Regions from separate parts of the Methylobacterium guangdongense genome, predicted to be linked through region 1. Evidence: predicted binding sites of a transcription regulator. Region 1 holds the regulator's gene; each other region holds the start of a gene.

Region 1 (7,672 bases):
GAAGTGGACCGATCCGCGGATCGCGAAGCTCAACGACGGGCTGAAGCTGCCCGACATCAACATCACCCCGGTCTATCGGTCCGACGCCTCGGGCACGACCAACATCTTCACGACCTACCTGTCCCAGGTCTCGGACGGGTGGAAGAAGGAGTACGGCGCCGCCACGACGATCTCCTGGCCGGTCGGTCAGGGCGGCAAGGGCAACGAGGGCGTGACCGCCACCGTGAAGCAGGTGCCGAACTCCATCGGCTACGTCGAGTCGGCTTACGCCAAGCAGAACAAGCTCGCCTACGCGCTGCTGCAGAACAAGGCCGGCAAGTTCCCGCAGCCGGACGACAAGGCGTTCCAGGCGGCCGCCGCCAGCGCCGACTGGAAGTCGGCTCCGGGCTTCGGCATCGCGCTCACCAACCAGGCGGGCGAGGACGCGTGGCCGATCACGGCGGCGACCTTCATCCTGGTCCACAAGGACCCGGCCGATCCGGCCAAGGCGGCCGACGTGCTCAAGTTCTTCGACTGGGCCTACAAGAACGGCGACAAGCTCGCCTCCGATCTCGACTACGTTCCTCTGCCCGACAACGTCGTCACGCTGATCCACGAGGAGTGGAAGAGCGTGAAGGGCAAGGACGGGAAGCCGGTCTACAACATGTAAGCTCTATCGGGGGGAGGTTTCGACCTCCTCCCTCGCTTCTGGGTTCGCGCCGCGCTACCACGCCATCTATCGCAGAGAACCGCGGATGTCCGCTTTGACTGAAACGATTGCCCTCGGCCGAACCCGCACGGCCGCAGCGCGGAAGGGTCCGAGCCGGAATCAGGACGCCCTGTTCCGCGGTTGCGCCTACGGTGCGGCGCTCCTGGTCCTGACCGTCCTCGTCGGCATCATCGGCTCCATCGTCTACGGGGGCCTGCCGGCCTTCCGGGAATTCGGCTTCGGCTTCCTGACATCCAGCGCCTGGAACGTCGGGACCGAGCAGTACGGCGCCCTCGTCGCCGTCATCGGCACGGTGAGCTCCGCGCTCCTGGCCCTCGTCATCGGCGTCCCGATCTCCCTCGGCATCGCCATCTACCTCACCCAGCTCTGCCCGGGCTGGGCGCGCAAGCCGGTCGCGATGACGATCGAGCTCCTGGCCGCGGTCCCGAGCATCATCTACGGGATGTGGGGCCTGTTCATCTTCGCGCCGCTCTTCGCCCGTTTCGTCGAGATCCCGGTCTCCAACGTCGTCGAGGGCCTGCCGATCGTAGGAACCGTGCTGTATGCCCGCATCCCCTCGGGGGTCGGCGTGCTCACCGCCGGCATCATCCTGGCGATCATGATCGTGCCGTTCGTCGCCTCGATCGCCCGCGACATGCTCGACCAGATCCCCACGATCCTGCGGGAGAGCGCCTACGGGGTCGGCTGCACGACCTGGGAGGTGACGCGGTTCGTGCTGATCCGGCACGCCTCGGTCTCGATCATCGGCGCCATCATGCTCGGCCTCGGCCGCGCGCTGGGCGAGACGATGGCGGTGACCTTCGTGGTCGGCAACGCCAACCGCCTCTCCGCCTCGATCTTCGATCCCGGCTCGACCATCGCGTCCCGGATCGCCAACGAGTTCAACGAGGCGGACGGCATGCAGCTCAACGCGCTGATGGCGCTCGGCTGCATCCTGTTCGTCATCACCTTCATCGTCCTGATCGCCGCGCGCATCCTGACGTCGCGCGTGCGGGTTGGTTGAGGCTCCCATGGACGCGATCAACACACTCGCCGCGCCCCCCCTCGCGCGGAGCCGGGTCCGTCCCGGCCGGCGCCGGGCGGATGCAATGCTCCGCGGCTTCTGCGCCTTCGCCACGCTGATCGGCGTGATCGTGCTCGGCTCGATCCTGCTGATGCTGATCGTCGAGGGCATCCGCGGCTTCACCCCGACGCTGCTGACCCAGCCGACCCCCGGGCCGGGCAGCGAGGGCGGCGGCATCGCCAACGCGGTGCTGGGCAGCCTGATCCTGACCGCGATCGGCATCGTCATCGCGACACCGGTCGGCGTCATGGCCGGGACCTTCCTGGCGGAATACGGCCGGACCTCGAAGCTGGCCGTCCTGATCCGGTTCCTCAACGACATCCTGCTCTCGGCGCCGTCGATCCTGATCGGCCTGTTCGTCTACACGCTGATGGTGCGGCCCATGGGCAGCTATTCCGGCTGGGCCGGCGGCGTCGCGCTCGCGATCATCGCCACGCCGGTGATCGTGCGGACCACCGAGGACATGCTGAGCCTCGTGCCGGGGACCCTGCGCGAGGCCGGCGCGGCCCTCGGTGCCCCGCCCTCCATGGTGATCATGAAGGTCAGCTGGCGCGCGGCCTCGGCCGGCATCGTGACCGGGATCATCCTGGCGCTGGCCCGGATCGCCGGCGAGACCGCGCCGCTCCTGTTCACCGCCCTCAACAACAACAGCTGGTTCAACGCCGACCTCATGGGCGGCGTGCCGAACCTGCCGGTGATGATCTACCAGTTCGCGCTCTCGCCCTATCCCAACTGGCAGCAGCTGGCCTGGGCCGGAGCGCTCCTGATCACCGTGACCATCCTCGCCCTCTCCGTGATCGCCCGCCTGGTGATCAAGCCGCAGCGTGCCCGCTGAAGCGCGAGCCCGAAGGATCGACCCGATGAGCAATGCTGCAGCAACCGCCGCCGCCGAGCCCCTGATCCACCCCTCCGCCAAGGCCGGCGCCGATACCAAGGCGCCGGTCCGGATCGCCGTGAAGGGGCTGAACTTCTACTACGGCCAGTTCCACGGGCTGAAGAACATCGACCTCAACTTCCACGATCGGCAGGTCACGGCCCTGATCGGTCCGTCGGGCTGCGGAAAGTCGACCCTGCTGCGCACCTTCAACCGGATCTACAGCCTGTATCCGGAGCAGCGCGCCGAGGGTCAGATCCTGCTGGACGGCGTGAACATCCTGGATCCGAAGGTCGATCTGAACGACCTGCGGGCCCGGGTCGGCATGGTGTTCCAGAAGCCGACGCCCTTCCCGATGTCGATCTACGACAACGTCGCGTTCGGCATCCGCCTCTACGAGAAGCTGCCGAAGGCAGAGCTCGACGAGCGGGTCGAGTCGTCCCTGCGCAAGGCCGCCCTCTGGGACGAGGTGAAGGACAAGCTCAAGCAGTCCGGCATGGGCCTGTCGGGCGGTCAGCAGCAGCGGCTGTGCATCGCCCGCACCGTGGCACAGCGCCCGGAGGTCATCCTGTTCGATGAGCCGACCTCCGCGCTCGACCCGATCTCGACGGGCCGCATCGAGGAGCTGATCGAGCAGCTGCGCGACGAGTTCACCATCGCGATCGTCACGCACAACATGCAGCAGGCGGCCCGCATCTCGCAGTTCACCGCCTTCATGTATCTCGGTGAGCTGGTCGAGTTCTCGCAGACCGAAAGGATGTTCATGAACCCGACGCAGCAGCGGACGCAGGACTACATCACGGGCCGCTTCGGCTAAGCCGTTTCGAGGACCGGTTCCGCGGGATCGCCCCAACGCGTGGGTTCGCACGCCCCCATCGAAGGATCCACCCCATGCCCGGCCATATCGTTACCTCCTACGACACCGACCTGGAAAATCTCCGTCGCTCGATCTCGGAGATGGGCGGCGTGGCGGAGAAGATGACCGCGGAGGCGACCGACGCCCTAGTGCGCCGCGACGACGGGCTCGCCCAGACCGTGATCCTCGCCGACAAGCGCCTCGACGCCCTTCAGCGGGACATCGAGGAGCGCTCCGTCCTGCTCATCGCCCGGCGCCAGCCCCTGGCGATCGATCTGCGCGAGACCATTTCGGCGATCCGCGTCTCCGGCGATCTGGAGCGGATCGGCGATCTCGCCAAGAACGTGGCCAAGCGCGTGGTGGCGATCTCCGATCAGGCGCCGGCGCAGAAGATCGTGCTCGGCGTGCGCCACATGAGCGATCTGGCGGAGGGCCAGCTGAAGGACGTGCTGGACGCCTATGCGAGCCGCGATGTCCAGGCGGCCCACGATGTGTGGGAGCGCGACGGCGAGATCGACGCGCTGTACAATTCGCTGTTCCGCGAGCTCCTGACCTACATGATGGAGGATCCGCGCAACATCTCGTTCTGCACGCATCTGCTGTTCTGCGCCAAGAACGTCGAGCGCATCGGCGATCACACCACCAACATCGCCGAGACGATCCATTACCTCGCCACCGGGGAGACGCTCGCGGGCGACCGCCCCAAGAACGATGCGTCGAACTACGCGACGGTGGACGGGGGACAGGCTTCGTAAAGGATCAACCCGGACGGCGCGCGTCGACGTCGGGATAGCGGTGCGCAGCGCCACGCGCGCACCTTGAGACAGGGCGGGGCCTCCGGCACCATCGGCGGGTCCGCCGCGAGAACGGGTCATCGAACGTGAGCATGCAAGTCCTGATCGTCGAGGACGAGGAGGCGCTGACCACATTGCTGCGCTACAACCTGGAAGCCGAGGGCTTCCTGGTGGATTCGGCGGCTCGGGGCGACGATGCGGAACTGCTCCTGGCCGAGCGGATGCCCGATTTGGTCCTGCTCGACTGGATGCTGCCCGGCCTGTCGGGCATCGAGCTCTGCCGTCGCATCCGCGCCCGGCGCGAGACCGAACGGCTGCCGGTGATCATGCTCACCGCCCGGGGCGAGGAGGGCGACCGGGTCCGCGGGCTGGGCACGGGGGCGGACGACTATATCGTCAAGCCGTTCTCGGTCCCGGAGCTGCTGGCCCGGATCCGCGCGCTGCTGCGCCGGGCCAAGCCCGCCCATGTCTCGGACCGTCTGGCCGCCGGCGACCTCGAACTCGACCGCACCGGTCATCGGGTCCGCCGCGCTGGCGAGGAACTGCATCTCGGCCCGACCGAGTTCCGGCTGCTCGAATTCCTGATGCTGGCGCCGGGCCGGGTCTTCTCCCGGGAGCAGCTGCTCGACGGGGTGTGGGGCCACGACGTCTATATCGACGAGCGCACGGTCGACGTGCATGTCGGCCGCCTGCGCAAGGCGCTGAACGGCCCGCGCCAGGCGGACCCGATCCGCACCGTCCGCGGCTCCGGCTACGCGTTCGACGAAACCTTCTCCCTCGAAGCCTGAGGCGCCCAGTTCCGGTTTCAAAAGATCGAGACCTTTGGCGGGTCCAGGGCAGAGCCCTGGTGCCGGACGCTGTCCGGTGTCGGGACAAGCCGGATGCCGGGGCTCCGCCCCGACGCCCCGCCAAAGGGCTGCCCCCCTTTGGAAACCCCGGTCAACGGGTCAGCGCGGCGCTCCGGTCAGCGCCAGCCGGCACTGATGCCAAAGCCTGCAGCACCGTCCCCTCGGTGAGGATCTGCGGCAGCACCTGGGGCTCCCCGGCGCCGGTATAGAGCAGGTAGAGCGGCACGCCGCTCCGGCCGTGCTTCTCCAGCAGGCGGGTGATCTCGGGATTCTGATTGGTCCAGTCCCCCTTCAGGTAGGTCACGGCCCGCTCGGCCATCGCGGCCCGCACGGCCTTGGTGGAGAGGGACGTCGTCTCGTTGACCGCGCAGGTGATGCACCACGCGGCGGTCATGTTGACGAAGGCGGGCTTGTGCGCGCCGACCAGCGCGTCGAGGCGGGCCTGCGTGAACGGCTCAATGGCACCGTCAGCCTGCGCGGAGGCCGGGACGCGATCCTGCGGCAGCCTGAGGGTCAGGGCCGCGACGGCGATCAGCGCCAGGACCGCGCAGACCTGCGCAATCCGCGCCATCCCCGATCCGGCGTTGCGGCCATGCTCCCAGGCCCAGGCGGAGAACCCCACCAGCACGAGGCCGATCAACGCCGCCAGCAGGCCCCGCGGATCGACCTGCTGTGCCAGGACCCAGATCAGCCAAGCCACGGTGGCGTAGACCGGGAAAGCGAGCACCTGCTTGAGGGTTTCCATCCAGGCGCCCGGCCGCGGCAGTGCCCGCAGGGCCGGCGGCCAAAGGGTCAGAGCCAAGAACGGCAGGGCGAGGCCCAGCCCGAGACACGCGAACACGGCGAGCGCCACAGCGGCGCTCTGGGTCAGGGCGAATCCCACCGCGGAGCCCATGAACGGCGCCGTGCAGGGCGTGGCCACCAGCGTGGCCAGGACGCCCGTGAAGAACGAGCCGCTCAAGCCCGATCGGCGGGCGAGGCTGTCGCCGACACCGGCGAGCCGTCCGCCGACCGTCACCGCGCCGGACAGGCTCAGGCCCATCGCGAACAGCAGATACGCAAGCCCCGCCACGACCAGAGGTGATTGCAGCTGGAACCCCCAGCCGATCGCCGCCCCGCCGCCCTTCAGGGCGATCAGCGCCGAGGCCAGTCCCAGAAAACTCGCCAGCACGCCGGCCGTGTAGGCGAGGCCGTGCAGGCGCAGGCGCGCGGACTCCTCGCCGGCGTGCCGCACGAGGCTCAGCACCTTGATCGACAGCACCGGGAAGACGCAGGGCATCAGATTGAGGATCAGGCCGCCGAGAAACGCGAAGGCGGCCGCGGTGGCGAGGGTCAGCGCATCGAGGTCGGACGCAGTCGATCCCGTCGGGGTCGGCTCGACGGGCGCCGGTGGTGCGGCCGCGGCCGGAAGCACCGGCTCGTCCCCATACGCGAAGGCGAGGCGGCGGGGGCCGGATTCGGTCACCTCATCGAGGGTCAGCACGCCCGGAAGGGTTGCGGGAGCCGCTTCGGTCGGGCTGCTCCGCGCGAGGGTGAGGTGCAGGCCGGCCCCATCGATCGACATCACCTGCGCGGCGGCGTTGTCGATCGCGGTCTCGGCATAGGGAAAATAGGCGGCGTTCCGGATGGAGTCGGGCTTGAGGCCGGTCGCCGCGAAGTCGAGCCGCAGGGTGTCGCCCTGGCTCGACAGGGTGAGCGGCCAGAGCGCCGGGGCGGGGAGGGCGGCCCGGGCGCGGGCGAACAGGGCGGCGTTGTCCGGATCGGATTGCGGCGCGCCGACCGGCAGGGTGAGGGCGAGGTCGGCGGAGCCCGGCACGCACTCGGTCTCGCAGACGAGGTAGGTCAGCTTGGCCTGAATCTGCACGGGGCGCGCCGGATCGAGGCTCGGCGGCGGCGTCACGGGGACGAGGAGCGTGACCTCGCCCTCGTAGCCGTAGTTCATTAGCGTCGCGATCGGGATTCGCTCCGGCGCCGGCCACCGGATCGCTCCGGCGTTGAAGCCGGCCGGCAGCGTCCACGTCACCTCAGGCGGCAGCCCCGAATCCCCGGGGTTGCGCCAGTAGACGTGCCAGCCGGGCTTCACCTGCATCCGCACGGCCAGGGTGAAGGGCTGCGCCCCCGCCACCGCGGCCGGCTCGGCCACGAGGCTCGATCGCACGAGATCCGGCGGCGTGCGCAGGCCCTGGGCCAGAGTAACCGACAGGCTCGCAGCGAGGACCAGGATCGGGAGGACGAGGCGGCGGATCATGCTGTCCCTTCGCGCACCGGACGGCTGCGGTTTCAGGCGCGGCGTTTGGCGTGCGGCGCGGGCTTTTCCGTGACCACGCCTTTTAGCGCGCTGGCCCGATTCCTGTCGCATGCCGGATCACCGCATAGCCGGAACTCATCCGCGGGCTTCAAACAGGATGAGGAAGAGGAACGCCTTGCGCTGATCCTCCGTCAGCTGGCTCAACCGGTCGACCGCCGAGCGGGCGGCCTGAAGCGCGGCGCGCGCATCGAGGCGCAGCAGGGACGCGGAGGGATCATAA
Region 2 (7,672 bases), on a different contig from region 1:
CCCGGGGACGCCCGCCTCGTCGGCCCGGTGCTCGGCCTGTTCGGCTCCGACCGGCCGGAAACCGCGGCCCAGCTCGACGCCTGCGGCCCCCATCGCCTCGTCCTCGCGCCGGAGGCGGCGGACCATACCGGACCGATCGGCGAACGCCTCACCCGGGACGGCGTCGTGCTGGCCAGCCTCGCCCTGCCCGAAGGCACCGCCCGGGAGGAAGCCGCCGCGCGGATCGCCGCGGCCTTCGCGGGCGTGGTCGCGGGGATCCCGAGGCCCGGGACCCTGCTGGTCGCCGGCGGCGAGACCCTCAAGGCGCTCTGCCTCGCGCTCCAGGTCGAGCGCCTCGACGTCACCGGCCAGATCGCCCCCGGCCTACCCCGCTCGACCCTGCGGGGCGGGCGCTGGGACGGGCTCGCGGTGATCTCGAAATCCGGCGCCTTCGGAACAGAGGGCGTCTGGCGCGATCTACTCCATCGAAACGGTTTCACGCCCGACAGGAGCGACCCATGACGCAGCATCTCGCCATCACCATGGGCGACCCGGCCGGCATCGGCCCGGAGATCATCGTCAAGGCCGCCGCCCGGCTGAAGGACCGGATCGACGCGGGCGACCTGAAGCTCGTGGTCATCGGCAGCGCCCCGGCTCTGCACCGGGCGGAAGCCGCGCTCGGGCTCCTGCCCGAACAAATTCCCGAGGTCGCCGAGGACGGCGACTGGCCGGCGCTGTGCTGCCTCCAGGCGGATGCGGAGGGCGCGCCGATCGAGCCGGGCCGGCTCTCGGCCGATGGCGGGCGCTTCGCCTACAAGGCGATCGAGGCCGGGGTGCGCCTCGCCCTGGCGGACAAGATCGGCGGGATCGTCACGGCGCCGCTGAACAAGGAAGCGCTCAACAAGGCCGGCTATCATTATGCCGGCCATACCGAGATGCTGGCGGAGCTGACCGGCGTGCGGGGCTCGGTGATGATGCTGGCCCACGGCAACATGCGGGTCTCGCACGTCACCACCCACGTCGCCCTGGAGGATGTGCCCAAGCGCCTCACGCCGGAGCGCCTGCGCCTCGTCCTCGACCTCACCGACAAGGCGCTGAAGGGTCTGGGGCTCGCCCGGCCGAAGATCGCGGTGGCGGCGCTCAATCCGCATGCCGGCGAGGGCGGCCTGTTCGGGCGCCAGGATATCGACGTCAGCACGCCGGTGATCGCCAAGGCCAATGCCGACGGGCTCGACGTGCACGGGCCGGTTCCGGGCGACACGGTGTTCGTGAAGCTGCGCGCCGGCCAGTACGACGCCGTGGTGGCGATGTATCACGACCAGGGACACATCCCGGTGAAGCTGCTGGGGTTCGAGATCGACCCGGCGACGGGAAAGTGGATGGACCTGTCGGGGGTGAACATCACCCTGGGGCTGCCGATCATCCGCACCTCGGTCGATCACGGCACCGCCTTCGACATCGCGGGGACGGGCATCGCCAACGAGCGCAGCCTGATCGAGGCGATCGAATTCGCGGAACGGCTGGCGGCCAATCGTCAGGCTGCCTGAGCGAGCGATCAAGGATCAAGCGCGTTTTCCCCTCCCCCTTGTGGGGAGGGGCCAGGGGTGGGGGTGGTGCAGGATCGAGTGGTCCGGTGCCTCCTGAACCACCCCCACCTCCAACTCCTCCCCACAAGGGCGAGGAGAGTGCGCAAGCGGATGCGAACGGCGATCCAGAAAAGAACCCGTGTTGTCAGCCGTGTTTCACGTGAAACAAACCAAGAACACGACCCCTCACCGCCCGTCGCCCGCAGCACCCTCCCCCACGGCCTCGCACGCAAACGGCGAAGGCGGCGCCTCGACGCCGCGCCAGCGGGCATAGGCCCAGGGGCGATACCACGCCGCCCCCGCGGGCAGCCGCTCCGGCACGAGGTCGATTCCGTGGGTGCCGAACGGACCGCACCGGCAGATCCGGGCGAAACCCATCCAGCCCCCCGGCCACAACCCGTGCCGGGTGATGGCGGTGTCGGTGTATTCGGAGCAGCTCGGCCAGTGGCGGCACTGGCGGCCGATCAGCCCCGACAGGGTGAGCTGATAGGCGCGGATGCCCCAATGCGCCGCCCGCCGGACCATGCGGTCAGGCAGCCTGCCGCTTGGCGGCGATCTGGTCGAGGGCGTCCACCACCGCGTCGAAGGTCAGGAGCGTCGAGGCGTGGCGCGCCTTGAAGTCCCGCACGGGCTCCAGCACCGCGAGGTCCGCCCAGGCGCCGTCGGGGGCCGGGCCGTTCTCCTTGAGCATCGCCCGCATGGTCTCGCGCACGCCCCGCAGCTCCTCGGCACTGGCGCCGACGACGTGGCGGCCCATCAGCGACGAGGACGCTTGGCCGAGCGCGCAGGCCCGGACCTCCTGGGCGAAGTCCGTCACCCGTCCGTCCTCGCCCAGCACGAGATCCACCGTCACGGTCGAGCCGCACAGGCGGGAATGCGCGGTGGCGCTGGCATCTGGGTTCTCCAGCCGGCCGAGCCGGGGGATATCGGCGGCGAGTTCGAGGATGCGGCGGTTGTAGATATCGTCGAGCATCGGGTCCTCGGCCGTGGGTACAGGTCCCGTCGGGACACTGCCGCGCGGTTCGCGCATTGCGCGTTGCCCCGCGAACGATGATATAGGCGCCTGACGGTCGCTTCGCGAGGAGGCAGGCCGTCGACCAGGGTCGCGCCCACGGCCACGGTGGCATCCACGGCTCTGGCCATCCCGGGCGCCGGCCTGAAACCTTTTCAGGCCCGGGATCTTCCCTCACACGCCCGACGCGATTCCGACGATGTACGCCAAGCCCGACAGCACCCCGATGAAGTCCCGCATCGCCCGGGCCGGAGATGCCATGGATGCCGCGCTCAAGTCCCTGTCGTATCCGAGCGACGGCCAAGTCATTCACCGGAACGGCATCGACGGGCAAGGTCTGGACGGCATGCGCAATGACAATCGGCCGGTGGATGAGGCGCGCCCCGTCGAGGTCGCGCCGGAGCCGGCCTCCGCCACCCGCGTCCCCGACGGGATCGAGACCGGCCGCCCGAGCCGCGCCGAGGCGGAGGCCGCCGTGCGCACGCTGCTCCGCTGGGCCGGCGACGACCCGACCCGCGAGGGCCTGCTGGATACCCCCGCCCGGGTCACCAAGGCCTACGAGCAGCTGTTCGGCGGCTACGGTGTCGATGCCGAGAAGCTGCTGGAGCGGGTGTTCGAGGAGGTCGAGGGCTATTCGGACATCGTGCTGGTGCGCGACATTCCGTTCCACTCCCATTGCGAACACCACATGGTGCCGTTCATGGGGCTCGCCCACATCGCCTATTACCCGACCCGGGGCGTGGTCGGCCTGTCGAAGCTCGCCCGGGTGGTCGACACCTTCGCCCGCCGGTTGCAGACGCAGGAGACCATGACGGCCCAGATCGCCGACGTGATCGAGAGCATCCTCAAGCCCCGCGGCGTCGCCGTGATGGTGGAGGCCGAGCACCTGTGCATGGCGATGCGCGGCGTCCAGAAATCCGGGGTCTCGACCATCACCAGTCAGTTCCGCGGCGTGTTCAAGGACAACGCCAACGAGCAGGTGCGCTTCCTGACCCTGGTGCGCGGCGGCGCCAAGTAGTCTACAGCACGCGCCGAGTCAGGGACCGCTTTATCACGCCATGACCGCGCGCGACATCGCCTTCGATCCCCCCGGCCCCCGCGCCGCGGTCGAGGAAGGCCAAGCCTTCACGCCCCGCTTCGACCGGGACGGGCTGATCACCTGCATCGCGGTCGATGCCCGGGACGGCCAAGTGCTGATGCTGGCGCACATGAACGCCGAATCGCTGGCGCGCACTCTCGAGACCGGCGAGGCGTGGTACTGGTCGCGCTCGCGGGCCGAGCTCTGGCACAAGGGCGCCACCAGCGGGCAGATCCAGCGCATCGTCGAGATGCGGGTCGATTGCGACCAGGACGCCCTGCTGATCCGCGTGGAGGTCGGCGGCGATGGCGGCTGCTGCCACACGGGCCGGCGGGATTGCTTCTACCGCACCGTCACCCGGCAATCCGACGGCCGCGTCACCCTGGACTTCGCCGGGACATGAGCGCGACTCTTGCCGCGACCGGGTGGCAAGACTGTCCCGCCGTTCCGTATTTCCTGCCCGGCGCCGTCGAGCCGATCCGCCCCCTGCCCAAGGCGGGTCCGCGGATCGGGCTGGCGCTCGGCGGCGGCTCGGCCCGGGGCTGGGCCCATATCGGCGTGCTGCGCGCCCTGGAGGAGGCCGGCATCCATCCGACCGTGGTGGCGGGCTGCTCGATCGGGGCTGTCGTCGGCGCCTGCTACGCGGCCGGGCGCCTCGACCGGCTGGAGGCCTTTGCCCGGGCCCTGACCCGGCGCCGGGTGGTCGGGCTGATCGATCCGCGGCTGCCGGGCTCGGGCCTGATCGCCGGCAACCGCCTGCGCCAGCGGCTCCACGCCGATCTCGGCGAGCGCCGGATCGAGCGCCTGCCGATCCGGTTCGGCTGCGTCGCCACGGAGTACGGCACCGGCCAGGAGGTCTGCCTGACCGAGGGGCCGGCGGTGGACGCGGTGCGCGCCTCCTACGCGATCCCCGGCCTGTTCCCGCCGGTGACCCATGAGGGCCGGGTGCTGATGGACGGCACGCTGGTCAACCCGGTGCCGGTGGCGCTCGCCCGGGCGCTGGGGGCCGACCTCGTGATCTGCGTGAACCTCAACGGCGATACCGGCGGCCCGGTGGTGCGCGAGGTGCCGGTCCGCCCGGCCCGCCGCGGCGTCCTGGACGCGCTGCGCACCCGCCTGTTCGGCTTCCGACGCCCGCAGCCGGACCTCGCCATGCCGGGCCTCGCCCGGGTGGTGCTCGACGCGTTCAACATCACGCAGGACCGGATCTCCCGTTCACGTCTGGAGCGCGACCCGCCGGACGTGGCGATCGGGCCGGACGTGGCCGGGATGGGCCTTTTCGATTTCCACCGGGCGGATGAGGGGATCGCCCTTGGGTATCGGGCCGCGCGGGCGGCGCTGCCGCGGATCCGGGCCGTGGTGGCGGGGGCCGAGGCGCGGGCCTGAGCCTGCAGGGACGATCCCACTCAACCCCCTCATCCTGAGGTGCCCGCGTCAGCGGGCCTCGAAGGAGGGCTCCAGGGATCGCGGTGCTGGCTGGATGGCTCCTTCGAGGCCTCCGCTTCGCTCCGGCACCTCAGGATGAGGGGGATGGGTGGGAGAACCTGGGAAGCCCTCCGCCCCTTCGGATATCTCCCGCCCGTCATCCCCCTGTCGCCCCCGCCTGCCATGGACGCCCCACCATTTGGAGGGGTTCCAATGTCCGCGAGTCGCCGTCAGATCCTGCTCACCGGAGGCGCTGGCCTCGTCGGGCTGGCCTCCGGCCTCGCCCGCCCCGGCCTGAGCCGCGCCGCCGACCGGCCGCTCCTGACCCACGGGCTCCAATCCGGCGATGTCGGCACCGACTCGGGCGTCGTCTGGGCGCGCGCCGACCGGCCAGCCCGGGCGATCATCGAGTGGGCGACCACCGAGAGCTTTTCCAACCTCCAGGGCGTCTTCGCCGATGCGCTGCCGGAGACCGACGGCACCGTGAAGGTGGCGCTGACCGGCCTGCCGGCGGGCCAGGACATCTTCTATCGCGTCCGCCTGCAGGACATCGCCGCGCCGACCATCGTCGGGCCGGCCCAGGTCGGGCGGTTCCGCACCGCGCCGGCGGATCGGCGCTCGGTCTCGTTCTGCTGGTCGGGCGACACGGCGGGCCAGGGCTGGGGCATCGACGAGGCCCGCGGCGGCATGACGATCTATTCCGCCATCCTGAAGAACCGGCCGGACTTCTTCATCCATTCCGGCGACACGATCTACGCCGACGGGCCGATCCAGTCCGAGGTCAAGCTTCCCGACGGCAGCCTCTGGCGCAACCGCGTGACCGAGGCGGTCTCCAAGCCGGCCGAGACGCTGGAAGAATTCCGCGGCCGGCACAAGTACAACCTCACCGACCGGAACGTGCTGGCGATGAACGCCGCCGTGCCGATCCTGGCGCAGTGGGACGACCACGAGGTCACCAACAACTGGTGGCCGGGCGAGCCGCTGACCCGCGCCGAGCACCTCAAGAAGAAGTACGCCGACCCGAACGTGCTGGCCCTCCAGCTGCGCGCCGCGAAGGCGTTCCACGAATACATGCCGATGCGCTTCGAGCCGTCCGAGCCCGGCCGGGTCTACCGCAAGATCGGCTACGGCCCGCTGGTCGACGTGTTCATGCTCGACATGCGCTCCTACCGGGGGCCGAACGGCGAGAACACGCAGACGGCCTACGGGCCGGATTCCTATTTCCTGGGGCCGCAGCAGACCGCGTGGCTTAAGCGGGCGCTGCTCGAATCCCGCGCCACCTGGAAGGTGATCGCCGCCGACATGCCGCTCGGCCTCGTGGTGACGTACGACGTCGACAAGAACTTCGGCTCGGAGGCGGTGGCGCAGGGCGACGGCCCGCCCCTCGGGCGCGAGTTGGAGATCGCCGACCTGCTGCGCTTCATCAAGAACGCGGGCATCCGCAACACGGTGTGGTTCACGGCCGACGTGCACTACACGGCCGCGCATTACTACGACCCCAACAAGGCGCAGTTCCAGGATTTCGAGCCGTTCTGGGAGTTCGTCTCCGGGCCGCTGCACGCCGGCACCTTCGGGCCGAACGCGCTGGACAACACCTTCGGGCCGCAGCTGCGGTTCGTGAAGGCCCCCGAGAAGGGCCAGGTGAACCTGTCACCGGCCTCCGGCTACCAGTTCTTCGGCCATGTGGCGGTCGACGGCCGGACCGAGCAGATGACGGTGACGCTCAAGGACGCGACCGATGCGGATCTGTGGCACGTGACGCTCGACCCCGCGAAGGCGTGAGGAGACGCTTTTCCCCTCCCCCTTGCGGGGAGGGGCCAGGGGTGGGGGTGGTGCAGGAGGCACCGCGGCGCCTCAGCCTGCACCACCCCCACCTCCAACTCCTCCCCGCAAGGGGGAGGAGAGAGCATCTCGGCGCACGAAGCGTGAATCCGCTTGGCCAAAGGGAGGGAGAGCCTATCCCTCCCTACGCCATCGTGATGTAATCCCGCAGCGCCTGATGCTCGGCCTCGACGCTGGCGATCTTGCGCGCCACCACGTCGCCGATCGAGACCAGACCGATCAGCCGCCCGTCCTCGCAGACCGGCACGTGGCGGAAGCGGCCGTCGGTCATCAGCGTCATGACCTCCTCGATCGTCGCGCTCCGCCCGCAGGTGGTGACGGCCGCGGTCATGTGGGCGGAGACCGGCGCGTCGAAGGCCGAGCCCCCGTGCCCGGCCAACGCCCGCATGATGTCCCGCTCGGAGATGATGCCGGCCACCGATCCGTCGTCATGGGCGACCACCAGGGCACCGATGCGCCGGTCGGCGAGGATCTGGATGACCTCCTCGAGGGTCTTGTCGGGGCTCACGGTGACGACGGAGCTGCCCTTCTCGGCCAGGATGCGTGCGACGGTCATGGCTCTCTCCCTTGTGACGCGTCCGGTGCGCCATCAGCCTGCGGCGCCCGGATTCCGCTGTCGGCCGGGTTGGCCCCGGCTCCTTCACAATGCGGCGAGTGTGTGGCCGTTTCGCCCGGTTGGCAAGGTGGTCAGGCCTTCACCCTCTCCCGCGGGTCGAGGAACGGGAACAGCAGGAAGCCCACGATGAACCC
Region 3 (7,672 bases), on a different contig from region 1:
TCCGCCTGTGGCAGGCTCTTGTCTGCGAGTTCAGCAGCGAACTGCTCGACCTTGTCGACGACGCAGTCGCGTGCCGGGCCCTGGCTCGCGGGTGTACCGTCCGGTAGCGGCCTGCGACCCGCGCAGGCATCGGACAAATCCGGGTTCGTGATCTCGATGTCGACGAAGTGCCATTGCTGGGTGGCGGTGTAGCGCAGCTTCGTCGTGTTGCGGTCGGAGTCGCGCCAGCGGTCGGCCCAGGTGGTGCGCGCGACGAAATCCGGGGCCGTGAGCGTGTCCGTGTCGGCGGCGAGCAGCGCGTCGACTTGCCTTCGGGCTTCCGGCGTCAGGAGCGGAAGGGCGATGCGGCCGACGATGCGGTGGCCCTCGTCTCCCCAAGCGCAGGCATCACTTGCCGCGATGAGCCCGCCGATCGCGCCCGCGATGACGGCGAGCGACAGGGAACGGTGCATGCGGAAGCTCCGACGGTCTGGTGTGCCGCGCACGATGCCGATCTCACGACATCAGGTAGAACAGCGTCCCGGACAGGACGATCGTCGCGGGTAGGGTGAGGACCCAGGCCGTCGCGATCTGCCACAGCGTCGCCGGCTGCACCCCCGCGCCAGAACCCACCATCGTTCCCGCGATGCCGCCCGTCACGACGTGTGTGGTGCTCACCGGAAAGCCCGTGATGCCGGCGCCGCCGATCAAGCCCGCGGCCACCAGTTCCGCGGCGGCCCCCTGCGCCGGCACGAGGTGCTGCTTGCCCAGCCGTTCCCCGAGCGTGCGAACGATCCGCTTGTAGCCGATCATCGTGCCGAGCCCGAGGCACAGGGCACTGACGATGCGGACCCACCAGGGCGCATACTGCACCGTCCGACCGAGCTGGCCGTGGAGCGCCTCGGCGGTCTTCTTATCGGCATCGGGCGTGCCGCCGTTGTCCTCGACCGCCTTCAACTCGGTGAGGACGCGGTTGAGGCGGTCGCGGATCGCGGTCCGCTCGTCGGCGGCGATGTCGCCCGGGCTGTCGATCCGGCCGAGACGGTCATGGATCTCGTGCGCCGCCCGCGCGCCCTCGGTTTTCCGGTCGTTGCCGAAGCGGGCGATGAGGTCGGCCGCCGGGTTCAGGTCTGACGCGATCTGGGCAAGCTGCGGCTGGGTCATCTGCGGGTTGAGCGCGTAATCGGCCGGGTACAGGCCGATGATCGTCAGCATGATCAGGCCGATGCTCTTCTGGCCATCGTTGGTCCCGTGGGCGAACGAGACGCCGGTGCAGGTGAAGATCAGCAGCGCGCGCATCCACCAGACCGGCGGCTGCCCTTCCTTGGGCGGCTCGTAGAGGTGACGGTCGTGCACGAGGCGCTTCAACAGCTGGAACATCAGCAGCGCCAGGCCGAAGCCGAGTAGCGGCGAGACCAGCAACGAGGCGAGCACGTCCCGAACCTGGTGCCAGTCGACGCCCTGCGCGAGGCTGCGATCGTGAAGGAAGGCGTCGGCGACGGCGATGCCGATCAGCGAACCGATCAGCGCGTGTGACGAGGAGTTCGGGATGCCCAGCCACCACGTGCCGATGTTCCAGGACAGGGCGGATACGAACAGGGCGGCGAGCATGCCGACTGCGGCCCCGCCGTTCGGAGGGGTGAGCGCGTCGGGTGGGATCAGCTCGACAAGGGCATAGGCGACGGCGATGCCTCCGAGGAGGACGCCGGCGAAGTTCATCAGACCGGACAGGACGACGGCGGCGAAGGGCTTCAGCGAATGGGTGTAGATGACCGTCGCGACGGCATTGGCGGCATCATGGAAGCCGTTCGAGAACTCGAAGATGAGCGCCAGGACGAGGCAGCCGAGGATCAGGCTCAGGGTGGTCGGGGAGCCCGGCGTCAGGGAAGCGAGCAAAACGACCTCTCGGCATCGACAGCCGCCGATGTCGCCGCAATGTCATGACACTTGCACGACGCCCTGATGTGGCGGGAGCGGGAGCCGTCTCACATCCTCGCCAGTGAGCCGATAGTTTGTTCACCGGCCGCTGCGAACTGCCGGATGCCAAGTGTCCGGCAGGGACGATCATGAAACCCCACTGTTCGTGAATCGAGCCTCGGAGGCCGCGGTATCGCCGCGCCCTCGCTCACTTCCGTTCCGGTTCGGCGAGCAGGATGGCGGCCCGCACGGCCGCACGTCGAAGCGCCTCGTCCGCCCATGGCTGCTCCATCAACGTGCGGGCGAAGGGATGGGACGCGACGGCGGCCGCAGGATTGATGCGGTAGCCGTCGCCGAACGCCACCATGCGGGAGGTGGGGTCGGCCAGGTAAGCGTCCACGACCGCCGAGACGTCATCGTCGATGATGTCGAGCGTGGCGAACAGGTCGAGGGTCATCGGCCGCTTAGCCATGGCGGCCATGTAGGTGTGTCTCCGCGACAAGACGACGACCGGAGGGCTGTGGCTCCAGACGAGCGGCTACGCTTTCCGACGAGCTTGCCGGCTACGTCGTCCAGCGGGGCAATAAAAAGGGGCTCCGCCTCGCGGAGAGGCGCGCCCTAAGTGCGTTCCGGTCTCGGGAGGGAACGTAGGGGTTCGATATGGCCTCACACAGGCGTGAACAAGGTGGGCCGGACGAGAAGCACGGCATGTGGCCGTGTCATCGAAGCGTCACATAGGTTATGGGTAGCGGCTCGACGCGATAACAGCCGAGGAGACCGTATGACCTCCATCGAGGAGATTGCCTCAACGCTGCGCAACATCGCGGCGCCGGGCATGAAGCCGAAGGCGATCCGCGCCGCCGTCCGGAAGCGGCATCCGGAGGCGAGCAAGAAGGACATCGTGCGTGCGGCCTTCTTTGCTGTGACCGAAGGGTCGTCAGCGAACCAGGATGGGACGCCGGAGTTGCATAACTTCGCGCTGGCTGAGCGCGTCGCCGAAGACAATGCGGAGGTGGTGCTGCTGGCCGGCAAACGCAAAAAGAAGAAGCACTCCTCCGGTGCCGCCGGGAAATCGCGGGCGCTTTGATAAGGATGCTCGGTCGAATTCCGGTCTGCCTCTTCGGCGGCGCTGCCCTGGAACCGACAGACCACTCCGGAGAGTGTCGGCCAAAGAAGCAGACGGACTTCTACCGACCCATGTCAGTCGTGCCCAAGGCCATCGATGCTTCCCAAAAGCAGCCGTTCGTTGGCCGTTTGCTACCAGCGAGTTCACCTCACCATTCGTTGCATGATCGCGGTGATCTCCTCCTTCTTGTAGGGCTTGGCGAAGAACACACCTCGTGCCGGCAGCTCCTCGGCCCCGGGCGTCCGCTTGCCCGAGACGATGATCAGTTCGATGGGCGGCCAGCGGTCCCGGATGGTCGCGGCGAACTGCATTCCGTTCAGCCCCCCGGGCATGTCGATGTCGGTAAACACGACACGGATATCGGGTCGGCTCTCCAGTACGCGCACCGCCTCGGCCGCGCTGGCAACGTCTACGACGTCGAAGCCCGCGTCCTCGACGAGGTCCACCGCCATCAATCGCTGCAAAGGCTCGTCCTCGACGACGAGGATGACAGGCCGCGCGGGCGGCTTCGATTGGCCCAACCAAATCTCCTCAGGAATGCTGCAACTGAACGAGCGGAGCGCGCATCGTCGCCTCGAAGCCGGACGCGGGGTAACGGAGGTCCACGCCGCCCGTCCCGATGAGCCCAAGGCGGATCAGGCGAGAACCGAACCCCTTGCGCCCGGTGGTTGCGGGCGGAACGGGCGGCGGCCCGCCGCGTTCCGTCCAGTCGAGTGTGACCTCGCTTTCCTCACCCTGGCCCTCCAGCCGCCAATCGATGGCAACACGGCCGCCGGGCACCGAGAGCGCGCCGTACTTGGCCGCGTTCGTGGCCAGCTCGTGCAGAAGAAGCGAGAGCGAGAGCGTCGCCCGGGTCCCGAGGTCGAGTTTCGGGCCCGCGACGTCGACGCGGTCGCCGTGCCCCGCGTTGACCAGCACAGCCCGCATGACCTCCCTAGCCGGAGCCGCCGCCCAGCTTTGGCGCAGAAGCACGTCGTGGGCCGAGGCGAGAGCGTGGATGCGGCGCTCGAACGCCTCGACGGGCGCGCGGTCCGGCACGGTGCGCAGCGTCTGCGAGGCGATGGAGATCACCATCGCCAGCGTGTTCTTGAGCCGGTGCGACAGCTCCTCGTTGAGTACGCGTTGGTCCGCCTCCGCCTGCACCCGCGCCACCGCGATCTGCACCCGGTCAGCCACCGTGCGCACGAACGCAAGGTCGTCCTCGGTGAAGGGATGGCTGTCCGACCAGTGGACGAAGGCGATGCCGACGAGCCGGCCGCGCTCCAGGATGGGCACGTTGAGCAGTACCCGAACCCCGATGCTGAGGAGCGTCGGCGCGGCGTCCCGGGTGCGCGGATCGAGCGTCACGTCGTCGATGGCGACGACCTCCCCGCGCTTCAAGTTCGCGATGTAGGAGCCGTAGCTGCGGAAGCCGTGGATACCCGAGACGGAGACGTTGCCGGGCGCGTGCCAGTCGGTGAGTACCTCGACCGTCTCGCTCGCCGGGTCGACGAGGCCGTATCCTGCCCGGGTCGCATCGGTGGCGCGGGCCAGGATGCCGGCTGCGGCGTCGACCAGCGTGGGAACGTCGGCGACGTCGCGCAGGCGATCCCCAAGTTCGAGCAGTGCGTCGCGGCGCACGTCCGCCTCGACGCGGGCGGTCACCTCTAGAAAGATGACCCCGAAGCGCTCCCGCCCGAGCGGGAAGGCGCGACCCTCGTACCAGCGGCACAGGCTGCCGACCCGGCGGGTGAACGTCACGGCGTGGCCTGTCTCGACGACGGCGGCGAACTCGTCGATCCACTCGTCCTCGACGGCCGGCAGCACCTCGCGGATCGTCCGCCCGATGACGTCCTCCGGCTTGAAGCCGATGAGCGCGCCCCAGGCGGCGTTTACGTCGACGTAGCGCCAATCCGTGATCCGGCTGGCCTCGTCGCGGACGATCTCGCCGACGAGAAACCCCTCGTTCAGCCGCTCGAATAGGCCTCGCCAATGCGCCTCGCTCTCGCGCAGCGCCTCCTGCGCCGCGCGACGGTCCTCGATGTCGAGCAGGACGCCGGGGAAGCTCAAGGGCGTGCCGTCCGGCCCACGGTCAACGCGCCCGTTCGCCTCGATCCAGTAGTAGCATCCGTCCGCGCGCCTGACCCGGTACTGGTGGGCGTAGGCCCCGCCCCGGAGGATGGCGTTGGAGATGGCCGCGCCCAGCCCTGCCTGATCGTCCGGATGCACCGTCGCGACGATCTGGGCGAGCGGAATGCCTTCGCGTCCCAGCGCCGGATCGAGCCCGAAACTGCGTGCGAACCCTTCGTCCACAGTGAAACGGTCGGTCGGCAGGTCCCAGAACCACGTGCCGATGATCGCACCGGCCGCGAGGGCGAGTTGCACACGGTCGACGTTTTGTCGGGCCACCGCCTCGCTTGCGCGCAGGTCCGCCTCCGCCTTCTTGCGCCCAGTGACATCGCTGAACAAGATCGCGATCCGCCGCTCGTCGGGATTGCCGACCCGGACCGCGCGTACGTCGAACCAGCGCTTGAACGCCTCCGCGTATTTCTCAAAGGTCGCAGGCTCGCCAGTCTTGGCCACGTGCCCGTAGGTGTCGAACCAGAACTGCTCCAGATCGGGCGCGAACTCGGTAACCCACTTACCCCGCAGGTTGACCCCGGCCTGCCGCTCGAAGGCGGGGTTGGCCTCGACGAAACGGTAATTTACCGGGCGGTCGTCGGCGTCGAACTTCACCTGGACGATGGCGAACGCGTCCTCGACCGTTTCCAGGATCGTCTTGAAGCGATCCTCACTCTCGCGAAGCGCCTCTTGCGCCTCCAAGGTCTCGTCGCGGCTCTCGATAACCCGACGCAATGCCAGTTGGCGCGAGACCTGACGGGCGAGCGCTCGCAGGTCGTCGGCCTGCTCCGGGGAAAGGCCATCAGGACGAGGGACGGTGTCGATCACGCATAGCGAACCCAGGACGTGCCCTTCGATGGTTCGCAGCGGTGCGCCTGCGTAGAACCGGATGCCGGGCTCGCCCGTGACGAGCGGGTTTTTTGACGTGCGTGGATCTACGGCGAGATCATGGATGATGAGGAGATCGGGCTCGTCCAGTACGAACTTGCAGACCGAGGAGTTCAGGTCGGTCTCACAGTGGGGAAAGCCGACCCGTGCCTTGAACCATTGCCGCTCGCCGGCCACGAAGCTGACGAGGGCCACAGGGGCAGCGCACAGGCGCGTGGCGAGGCGCACGGCATCGTCGAAACCAGCCTCGGCGGGTGTGTCGAGGATGGCGAGGGCGTCGAGCGCCGCGAGGCGCGCCGGGTCGGTGACGACGGACGGTATCATCTCCTTCGCTGTCGTTGCTCAAGCGTTCGAGGTCAACTGCGTTGCCTGGAAGCAGAGCCTCCGCCAAACAGAGTTAGGTTATGAAGGCGTCCCTAAAGCCATGTCGGCTTCGATGCATATGCTGACGAGAAGCGGACGGACGTGAAATCACCCATAGGCGACGTTCTCATAGCGACCCAGCCCAGCCGCCTGGACCGCCGTCGGTGCTTCTCCAAAGCGGCCGTTCGCGAATGGGCGGCTTACGTGCTGTCACGCCACAGCATCTTGATCCCTGGCGCAATCGATGTGGCCTTTCTCGCTGTCTCGCTTGGCGCTACAGGTTCAACCTAAAACTTACGTGAGGCTAAGTGTATGCGCACGCTGGACGCGAAGCTTATCCATCCGGGTACGGTGCTGCGCGACCGCGTGCTGCCCGGCCTCGGCCTCTCCGTAATCCAGGCGGCGCGCGAGCTGTGCATCTGCCGGCAGACCCTGCACCGCATTCTCGCCGGCCGTGCTGCCATCACGCCCGACATGGCCGCCCGTCTGTCGCGTTTGTCTGGCGTACCCGCTCGGTTCTGGCTCGACCTACAGCAGGCTCACGACCTCGCGCATGCCGAGGCGAACCTTACCGATATGTTGCCGCGCATCCCTGCTCACGCCCTTCCGCCAGCCTTGATGAAAGAATTGACCACCTATGCCCGCTGACGCTGAACCGAAAGCCGCGGGAACGGACAAAGCGAAGCTCGGTATCACCGGCCTCGACGACGTGCTTGGCGGCGGCTTCACCCGCAACCGCCTGTACCTGCTGGAGGGCAGTCCCGGCACCGGCAAGACCACGGTCGCGATGCAGTTCCTGCTTACCGGCGCGGCGGCGGGCGAGCGCGGCCTGTACGTCAGCCTGTCGGAGACCAAGGAGGAATTGCAGGAGACCGCTCGGTCGCACGGGTGGGACTTGCCCGACGCCCTCACCATCTACGAGTTGATCCCTCCCGAGAGCCTGCTCGACGTCGAGCAGCAGCAGAGCCTCCTGTACTCGTCGGACCTCGAACTCGGCGAGACGATCCGTGCGATCTTCGAGCAGGTCGAGGCGGTCAAGCCGTCCCTCGTCGTGCTCGACAGCCTCTCCGAGATCCGCCTGCTGGCCGGCGGCTCGCTGCGCTATCGCAGGCAGATCCTGGCGCTGAAGCACTACTTCGCGCGCCAAGGCGCCACCGTGCTGATGCTCGACGACCTCACTGCGGATGCGCTCGACAAGACCGTCCACAGCGTCGCCCACGCGGTGATCCGGCTGGAGGAATTGGCGCCCGACTACGGCGCCGAGCGGCGACGGCTGCGGGTGATGAAGTACCGCGGCCA

Evidence for each region. The regulator PhoB, encoded in region 1, activates phosphate uptake and scavenging genes when phosphate is short. The targets are predictions, from matches to a motif close to TGTCATNNANCTGTCAT.
Region 2: a site for PhoB is predicted at 5,236-5,252, ahead of AAHG09_RS23850 (alkaline phosphatase D family protein). Genes of this name have one in related genera too.
Region 3: a site for PhoB is predicted at 1,920-1,936, ahead of AAHG09_RS06735 (inorganic phosphate transporter). Genes of this name have one in related genera too.

What each region holds. Positions count from the first base shown of each region.
Region 1 is NZ_JBBXMX010000010.1:56,803-64,474, forward strand. Features, by position in the region: gene pstS (phosphate ABC transporter substrate-binding protein PstS) at 1-649, shown strand, start outside; gene pstC (phosphate ABC transporter permease subunit PstC) at 735-1,712, shown strand; gene pstA (phosphate ABC transporter permease PstA) at 1,720-2,607, shown strand; gene pstB (phosphate ABC transporter ATP-binding protein PstB) at 2,633-3,463, shown strand; gene phoU (phosphate signaling complex protein PhoU) at 3,538-4,257, shown strand; gene phoB (phosphate regulon transcriptional regulator PhoB) at 4,389-5,084, shown strand; gene AAHG09_RS19000 (protein-disulfide reductase DsbD family protein) at 5,236-7,392, opposite strand; gene AAHG09_RS19005 (hypothetical protein) at 7,528-7,672, opposite strand, start outside.
Region 2 is NZ_JBBXMX010000016.1:21,199-28,870, reverse strand. Features, by position in the region: gene AAHG09_RS23885 (four-carbon acid sugar kinase family protein) at 1-501, shown strand, start outside; gene pdxA (4-hydroxythreonine-4-phosphate dehydrogenase PdxA) at 498-1,526, shown strand; gene yidD (membrane protein insertion efficiency factor YidD) at 1,752-2,090, opposite strand; gene AAHG09_RS23870 (iron-sulfur cluster assembly scaffold protein) at 2,095-2,538, opposite strand; gene folE (GTP cyclohydrolase I FolE) at 2,777-3,595, shown strand; gene hisI (phosphoribosyl-AMP cyclohydrolase) at 3,636-4,058, shown strand; gene AAHG09_RS23855 (patatin-like phospholipase family protein) at 4,055-5,041, shown strand; gene AAHG09_RS23850 (alkaline phosphatase D family protein) at 5,294-6,862, shown strand; gene AAHG09_RS23845 (CBS domain-containing protein) at 7,047-7,478, opposite strand; gene AAHG09_RS23840 (rhomboid family intramembrane serine protease) at 7,610-7,672, opposite strand, start outside.
Region 3 is NZ_JBBXMX010000002.1:617,716-625,387, forward strand. Features, by position in the region: gene AAHG09_RS06730 (S1/P1 nuclease) at 1-452, opposite strand, end outside; gene AAHG09_RS06735 (inorganic phosphate transporter) at 496-1,875, opposite strand; gene AAHG09_RS06740 (hypothetical protein) at 2,105-2,377, opposite strand; gene AAHG09_RS06745 (hypothetical protein) at 2,678-2,983, shown strand; gene AAHG09_RS06750 (response regulator) at 3,166-3,543, opposite strand; gene AAHG09_RS06755 (GAF domain-containing protein) at 3,554-6,334, opposite strand; gene AAHG09_RS06760 (HigA family addiction module antitoxin) at 6,686-7,021, shown strand; gene AAHG09_RS06765 (ATPase domain-containing protein) at 7,011-7,672, shown strand, end outside.